DNA from 2 places in the Variovorax sp. GW823-FHT04B03 genome. Region 1 is predicted to be linked to the other one. Evidence: riboswitches for the same ligand, from Rfam matches in the RefSeq annotation. Region 1 holds a riboswitch; the other holds the start of a gene.

Evidence for each region. Region 1 has a riboswitch for cobalamin ahead of AC1RAD_RS14510 (TonB-dependent receptor domain-containing protein). Riboswitches for the same ligand answer to the same signal wherever they lie in the genome.
Region 2: it holds a riboswitch for cobalamin, as region 1 does, so the genes downstream of both, AC1RAD_RS12055 (TonB-dependent receptor) here and AC1RAD_RS14510 (TonB-dependent receptor domain-containing protein) in region 1, are expected to answer to the same signal.

What each region holds. Positions count from the first base shown of each region.
Region 1 covers NZ_JBXAIT010000003.1:296,355-299,972, forward strand. Annotated here, with positions in the region: gene AC1RAD_RS14510 (TonB-dependent receptor domain-containing protein) at 1-1,480, opposite strand, end outside; cobalamin riboswitch at 1,553-1,793, opposite strand; gene AC1RAD_RS14515 (hypothetical protein) at 1,925-2,152, shown strand; gene AC1RAD_RS14520 (cell division protein ZapA) at 2,149-2,484, shown strand; gene AC1RAD_RS14525 (sulfite exporter TauE/SafE family protein) at 2,777-3,604, shown strand.
Region 2 covers NZ_JBXAIT010000002.1:699,591-703,208, reverse strand. Annotated here, with positions in the region: gene AC1RAD_RS12070 (cation:proton antiporter domain-containing protein) at 1-396, shown strand, start outside; gene AC1RAD_RS12065 (hypothetical protein) at 401-808, opposite strand; gene AC1RAD_RS12060 (hypothetical protein) at 964-1,185, shown strand; cobalamin riboswitch at 1,267-1,549, shown strand; gene AC1RAD_RS12055 (TonB-dependent receptor) at 1,840-3,618, shown strand, end outside.

The DNA.
Region 1 (3,618 bases):
GCACGCGGTTGCGGTACAGCACGATGCCAGCCTGCGTGGCGCCGGCCGTGTACTGCAGGCCCAGCTCGACGTTGCGGCTCGACTCGGGCTGCAGGCTCGCCAGGCCGTATTCGCTGAAGCGCTGGTACAGCGTGGGCGCGCGGAACGCGGTGCCGGCCGACACGGTGGCGCGCAGGCTCGGCGTAATCGCGTAGCCGTAGGCGGCGCTGCCGGTGGTCTTGCCGCCGAACTCGCTGTCGTCGTCATGGCGCACATGCAGCTGCAGCGAATGCGGGCCCTGCACGTAGCCGTAGCCCAGTGCGGCGGCGTTCTGCGAGCGGTCGCGCGAGAACAGCTTGGCCGAGGTGGTCGGCGCGTTCTCGAGCGCGTCTTCGCGGCGCTCGAGCGTGGCGGTCACCAGGTGCGCGCCGAAACGGAATTCGTTCTGGAACAGGTAGCCGCGCAGGCGGGTTTCGGTGCGATAGAACGAGGGCTGGGTCTTGTAGACGGTCTGCGAATCGGTCACCTGCAGGCGGGTGCTGTAGATGTCGTTCCACTTGGCCGACCAGGTCAGGCCGGCGGTGCGCAGTTCGTTGGTCGACACGTCGTTGCGGAAGGTGATCGGCGGCTTGGTGCGAAAGCTCACCGACGGGTCGTAGGCCGTTTCGGTGTTGCTGGTGAGCAAGGTGGCGTCGATGCGCTGGTCGGGCGTGATCTGGAAACCCAGCTTCAGGTTGCCCGAGGTGCTGCGGTAGCCGTCGCGGTCGGGGTTGGTGAAGCCGTCCTTCGAGGGCGTGCGCTTGGCGATCGGCTGGATGTTGAAGCCCTTGCTTTCCTCGTGCGCCACGCCGAACGAGTAGTCGAGCAGGCCCGACTTGCCGCTCACGCCGCCTTCGATCCGGCGCAGGCCGTGGCTGCCGAAGCCGATGCCGGCGTAGGGCGACACGCCCTCCTCGCCGCGCTTGGTGAAGAGCTGGATCACGCCGCCCACGGCGTCCGAGCCGTACACGGCGGCGGCCGGGCCGCGCAGCACTTCGATGCGGTCGATCTGCGCGAGCGGAATGCCTTCCCAACCGGCGCCGCCGGTCGATTGCGAATCGATGCGCACGCCATCGAGGTAGACCGCGGTGAAGCGCGATTCGGCGCCGCGGATGAACACGCTGGTGGCGTTGCCCACGCCGCCGCTGCGCGAGATCTCCATGCCCGGCAGGCGCGCCAGCACGTCGGCCACGCCGGTCGCGCCGCTGCGCTCGATGGTCTTGCGGTCGACGATGGAGACATCGCCCACCAGGTCCGACAGCGCCTGCGGCGTGCGGTTGGCGGTGACGACGGTCTCGTCGAGCGTGGCAGGTGCTGCTGCGGCGGCTTGCGCCTGCGCGGCCAGCGGCACCAGGGCCAGGCCGCCGAAGGCCGAAGCCAGGGCAAGTGTCAGCGGCAGGCACGCGGGACGGTTGCGGCGCACGCTGGCGCGGCCGCTGGAGAGGGAAACACAGGAAATCATGGGGTGAACCGAACGAACTTCTATGCCCTGGCCGGCTTCCCCGCCGGCGCCATGGGCGTCATGGCTGCCGATGCGGCAGCCGCCTTGTTGGCCGGTATCCGGGCTGGCAGATCGACCCTTTGCCGCCTTCCCAGGCACCTGTTTCAGGGCGCCCAGTGGCTGGATGGAAAGGGGTGACGCGTTGCGGCGTCGTCTGCTTGACCGTTGCGGGGGCAGCGCAGGCGGCTTCGGCCCCGGGGGGCGTCCACTCCTGCTTCCCGTTGAACTGCGCCGTGCGAACCACGCCGCGAGCACCAACGGGCAGGATTTTAGGCCCACGGGGCGGCCACGCCACACCCGGTTTGATCACTGGCGGCGCAGGCCCCAGAATCTCGGCCACGTCCGGCGCGCGCCCGCGCGGTGCGCCGGATGTTCCGAATTCCCGGGAAACTACAATCGCCAACCATGCCCGCCTCCAGCCCCATCGACCAGATCGCCGAGCGTGTGGAACGCCTGCTCGTGCGTCACGAAGAGGTGCAGCGCACCAACGCGCTGCTGCAGGAACAGGTCGATGCGCTCACGCGTGAACGCGACGGCCTGAAGTCGCGGCTCGCCGCGGCCCGCACCCGCCTCGATGCCCTGCTCGAACGGCTGCCGGCCGAACCCCCTTCCGAAGATTCCCATCACGCATGAAGCAGATTGAAGTACAGATCATGGGCCAGAGCTATTTGCTCGGCTGTCCCGACGGCGGCGAAGCGCAACTGCGCGAGGCCGTCGACCGCGTGGACGCGGCCATGTGCAAGATCCGCGACGCGGGCAAGGTGAAGGCCCGCGACCGCATCGCGGTGCTCGCCTCGCTGAACCTGGCTTTCGATCTCGCGGCCCAACAGGCCGCTGCTGCCGCCGCACCGGCCCCCGTCGCGGCCAGCAGCACGGAAGAAACCGCCACCGACACCGACCCGAAGGCGGCCCAGCTCATTCAGAGACTCGATCAGGCCCTGGCGGGCGATGGACATTTGCTCTGAGGGCACGCGGCCCGGCACATCCGGGGCGTAAAATCCGTTTTGTCTGCAGACGTGTCGGGCTTAATATTTCCTTGTTCCAATGCTCTCCGGAGCCGGGCTTGGTACATCGCTTGACGGGCGTGATCATCTCGCGTCAGATGAACCCGAAGTCCTGCTGCCCTCGCCCACCTGAACCCTGGTTCAGGATGCGGGTCCGGCACACCATCTGCAGACACCTTTTCCCGCCACGGCCCCCTGCTTCACCGCACGGGGCCGTTGCTTTTTCAGCCGCTCGTTCTTTCCCCATCCTCCCGTGAACCTCGCCGCCCTGCTCGACCCGCTCCTGATCGCCGAACTCGCCGCGCTCGGCCTGGGCACCGGTTTCCTCGCCGGCCTGCTGGGCATCGGCGGCGGCATGCTGATGGTGCCGTTCATCACGATCATCATGGGTCAGCGCGGCGTGCCGGCCGACTTGGCGGTGAAGATGGCAATCGCGACCTCGATGGCGACGATCATCTTCACGTCGGTGTCCAGCGTGCGCGCGCACCACAAGCGCGGCGCGGTGCGCTGGGACATCGTGCAGCGCCTGGCCCCCGGCATCGTGATCGGCAGCCTCGCGGGCAGCCTGGGCGTGTTCGCGCTGCTCAAGGGCACGGCGCTGGCCATCTTCTTCGCGCTGTTCGTGGGCTTCTCGGCCACGCAGATGTTCCTCGACAAGAAGCCCAAGCCCACGCGCCAGATGCCCGGCACCGGCGGCCAGCTCGCGGCGGGCGGCGTCATCGGCTTCATCTCGGGCCTGGTGGGCGCGGGCGGCGGCTTCATCAGCGTGCCGTTCATGACCTGGTGCAACGTGGCGATCCACAACGCGGTGGCGACCAGCGCGGCGCTGGGCTTTCCCATTGCGGTGGCCAACGTGCTGGGCTACGTGCTCAGCGGCCAGTCGGTGCAGGGCCTGCCGGCCGGCGCCTTCGGCTACATCTGGCTACCCGCGCTCGTGGTGATCGCGGCCTGCAGCGTGTTCACCGCGCCGCTGGGCGCCAGGGCCGCGCACAGCCTGCCGGTGAAGAAGCTCAAGCGCGTGTTCGCGAGCATCCTGTACCTGCTGGCCGCCTACATGCTCTGGAAGGGCCTGCGGGGCTGAGGCATATCAAACAC
Region 2 (3,618 bases), on a different contig from region 1:
GTGGGCCGGCGCATCGCCGCCGAGCTCGAGACGAACGACATCCCCTACGTGGTGGCCGAGCAGAACCGCGAGCTGGTCGAGAAGCTGCGCGAGGCCGGCATCCCGGCCGTGTGGGGCGACGCGGCCGACCCGGCGGTGCTGATCCAGGCGCACGTGGCGCGCGCCCGTGTGCTCGTGGTGGCCACGCCCGACGCCATGAACGTGCGCCAGATGATCGAAACCGCGCGCACGCTGAACCCCACCATCCAGACCGTGGTGCGCAGCCACAACGAGCAGGAAGCCCGCCTGCTGGCCGCCGAAACCGACGCGAAGGTGTTCCTGGGCGAACAGGAACTCGCCCAGGCCATGGCCCGCGATGTGGTGCAGCGCGCCGCCGCGATGGCGGTGCCGGCTTGACGATTCAAAGGTCCTCGATCACCAGCGTGCGATAACGCTCGGCGATCGAGTAGGGCACGGTACGCACCAGTTCCATCACGCGCTCGGTGATGGCGCCGTCCTTGGTGCGGATCAGCAGGCCCGTGTGGCCTTCGTGGGCCAGCTGGATGAAGGCGCGCACCGTGTCGCCGTCGGTGCCGGCGGAGGGCAGGGGGCTGTGCGAGGCATGCACGGTCGGCGCGATTTCCGCCAGGACGGTTTCGGCCGGTATCAGGTAGACCTCGTCGCCGCTCACGATGCCTTTCGCGATCAGCCCGTGGCCGATGCGGCTGGCGTCTTCGACGCTCGGAAACATCACCAGGGAGTAACCGGTCGGGTAGAACGCGCCACCGAAGGCGGCGCGCATGTTGGGTTCAAGCGTGAAATGTTTCATGCTGACTCCTTGTTCTGATGCAACTCCCCACCCCTAACATTAGGCCGCGCGGCGTCCATGCACTGTAGGAGAACCCCTAGTACTGACGCTGACAACCGCGCCAGCCCCCGGCCCGTTCAAAGGCGGGTTCATTCCCTGTTTCATTTCTGACCGTCATGCCTTCGCCGAGAGACATCGCACTCACCGTCCACGAACTGGAAGAAGGGGAGTTCTACTGGGTGCTGATGGAGGCCGTGGACGGCTCGCCCGGCGACTCCACCCATGTGTACGTGCCGCTCGAAGCCGCCCACGAGCCCTACGCCACGTATTCGAATGCGCTGGTGGCCGGCGTGGCGGTGCTGCGGCGGCTGTTCGGGCCCGACGGCAAGCCCGCCTGACGGGGCCCGCAGGGGCGCCGCCGCAGGGCGCTCCCTATAATCCCGGCGGTTGGAAACATTGGTTCACACCGGTGTCGTCCAACACCCCACGGTTCGAAGGTGCCCTGCACGACCAGTCACAGGATTGGCGGCGGGGTTAAACGGGAAGCAGGTGCGAGGCGTCGTTTTTTCGAACGACCCTTCCATTCCTGCGCTGCCCCCGCAACGGTCAGCGGACATCGACACCCTCAGGCCCCGGCGATCTTTCGCTGGGGCAGCCACTGCGCTTCGGCGTGGGAAGGCGAGGGCTTCGGCGCCGAGGTGCATGCATTGCATCCCGACGCACTCCGCGAGCCCGGATACCGGCCTTCGCAACCGCCTTCGGATGCTGCGGGAGTGCGTGTCCGGGCCTGCCGCTTTTCCCTCGCGCGAAACGGCACCGCCCCTCGTCTCTTCTCCCTCGGCGTCCGCGATCGGTCAGGAGCCTGCGGGGACGCGGGCCACAGGAGAAGTCGGATGAATCGCATTGCATCGCCACCGCGCGATCGCTCGGGCCCACCCCTGCAGCGGGCGCGCCTTTCGGGTCTTTCAGGTCTTTCGCTGGGGCTCGGCCTCGCATGCGGGCCCGCCCTGGCCCAATCGGGCGACACAACCGGTCGCCCCAGCCTCACGCCCGTGCAGGTCGAAGCCAGCCGCCACACGCCGCTGGCCCTGGACGAACCCACGCAGACCGGCAGCCGCCTGGGCCTCACGCCGCTCGAAACGCCGGCCAGCATCGAGGTGCTCACTGGCGACACCATCCGCGCGCGCGGCGACGTGTCGGTGGTCGAGGCCGCGAGCCGCGCCACCGGCATCACGGGCTCGCCCGCGCCGGGCAACGGCGGTTCGTCGCTGTCGGCGCGCGGCTTCAACGGCCACGGCTCGGTGATGCAGCTGTACGACGGCACGCGCCTGTATGTGGGCGCGGGCACCGTCACCTTCCCGTTCGAAACCTGGTCGACCGACCGCATCGAGGTGCTGCGCGGCGCCGCCTCGGTGATGTTCGGTGAAGGCGCCATCGGCGGCGCGATCAACGTGGTGCCCAAGAAGCCCACGCGCGGCCCGATTCGCAACGAGGCGCTCGTGACCGTCGGCTCCGACGCCACGCGCCAGGTCGCCTTCGGCAGCGGCGGGGCGATCAACGACATGCTCTCGTACCGCTTCGACATCAGCCACCGCAAGACCGACGGCTTCATGCAGCGCGGCGAGGCCGAGAGCCTGGCGGTGGGCGGTGCGGTGCGGCTCGATGTGTCGCCGCGGCTGCAGTTCACGCTCTCGCACGACGAGGGCCGCCAGACGCCGCAGCGCTACTTCGGCGTGCCGCTCGTCAACGGCCGCCTGAGCAGCCTGAACCGCGAACAGAACTACAACCTCGACGACGCCGAGGTCAAGTACCGCGACCGCTGGACCCGCCTCGATGCGCAGTGGACGCCCAACGACGCCGTCACCGTGCGCAACCAGCTCTATCGCCTGGACAGCAAGCGCCATTGGCGCGACAGCGAAACCTACACCTACAGCGCCACCACGAACCGCGTGACGCGCGGCGACTACCTGGAGATCGGCCACGACCAGGAACAGATCGGCAACCGCACCGACGCCACCTTCAAGCACGCGCTGTTCGGCCTGAAGAACCAGGTGCTGGTGGGCTTCGACGCCAACCGCATCGACTTCCTGAATTCGAGCGACACGCCCTATGGCGGGCGCTCGGTGGTCGACGCCTTCGTCTTCAACCCCGGCTATTACGTCTCGCCCACGCCCTACCTGCCGCGCTACAAGACCAAGACCAGCACCTACGCCTTCTTCGCCGAAGACAAGCTGGCCTTCAACGAGCAATGGTCGGTGGTCGGCAGCCTGCGCTGGGACCACGCGAAGATCGTGCGCACCGACCCGCAGAACCGCGCCCCGCGCCTGGACAAGACTTTCGAGTACGCCACCGGCCGCCTGGGCGTGGTCTACGCGCCCGACGCCGCACAGTCGTTCTATGCGCAGGTGGCGCGCGCGGCCGATCCGCTCACCGGGCTCATCAGCACGTCCGCCACGCAGGTGCCGTTCGAGCTCAGCGTGGGCAAGCAGGTCGAGGTGGGCTACAAGCGCCAGCTGGCCGAGGGCCGCGGCGCCTGGAGCGTGGCCGCCTACCGCATCGAGAAGACCAAGCTGCTGTCGCGCGACGCGAACGACCCGACAGTCGTGCAGCAGATCGGCAAGCAGTCGTCCGAAGGCATCGAGGCCACGCTCGACCTGGCGCTGACCTCCACGCTGCGCCTCGAAGCCAACGCCGCGCGGCTGCGCGCGCGCTATGACGACTTCAACGAGGCGGTCGGCAAGTCGCTGGTCTCGCGCGCGGGCAACACGCCCGCCGGCGTGCCCGAGGTGGCGGCCAACCTGTGGCTGCACTGGCGCTTCCTGCCGCAGTGG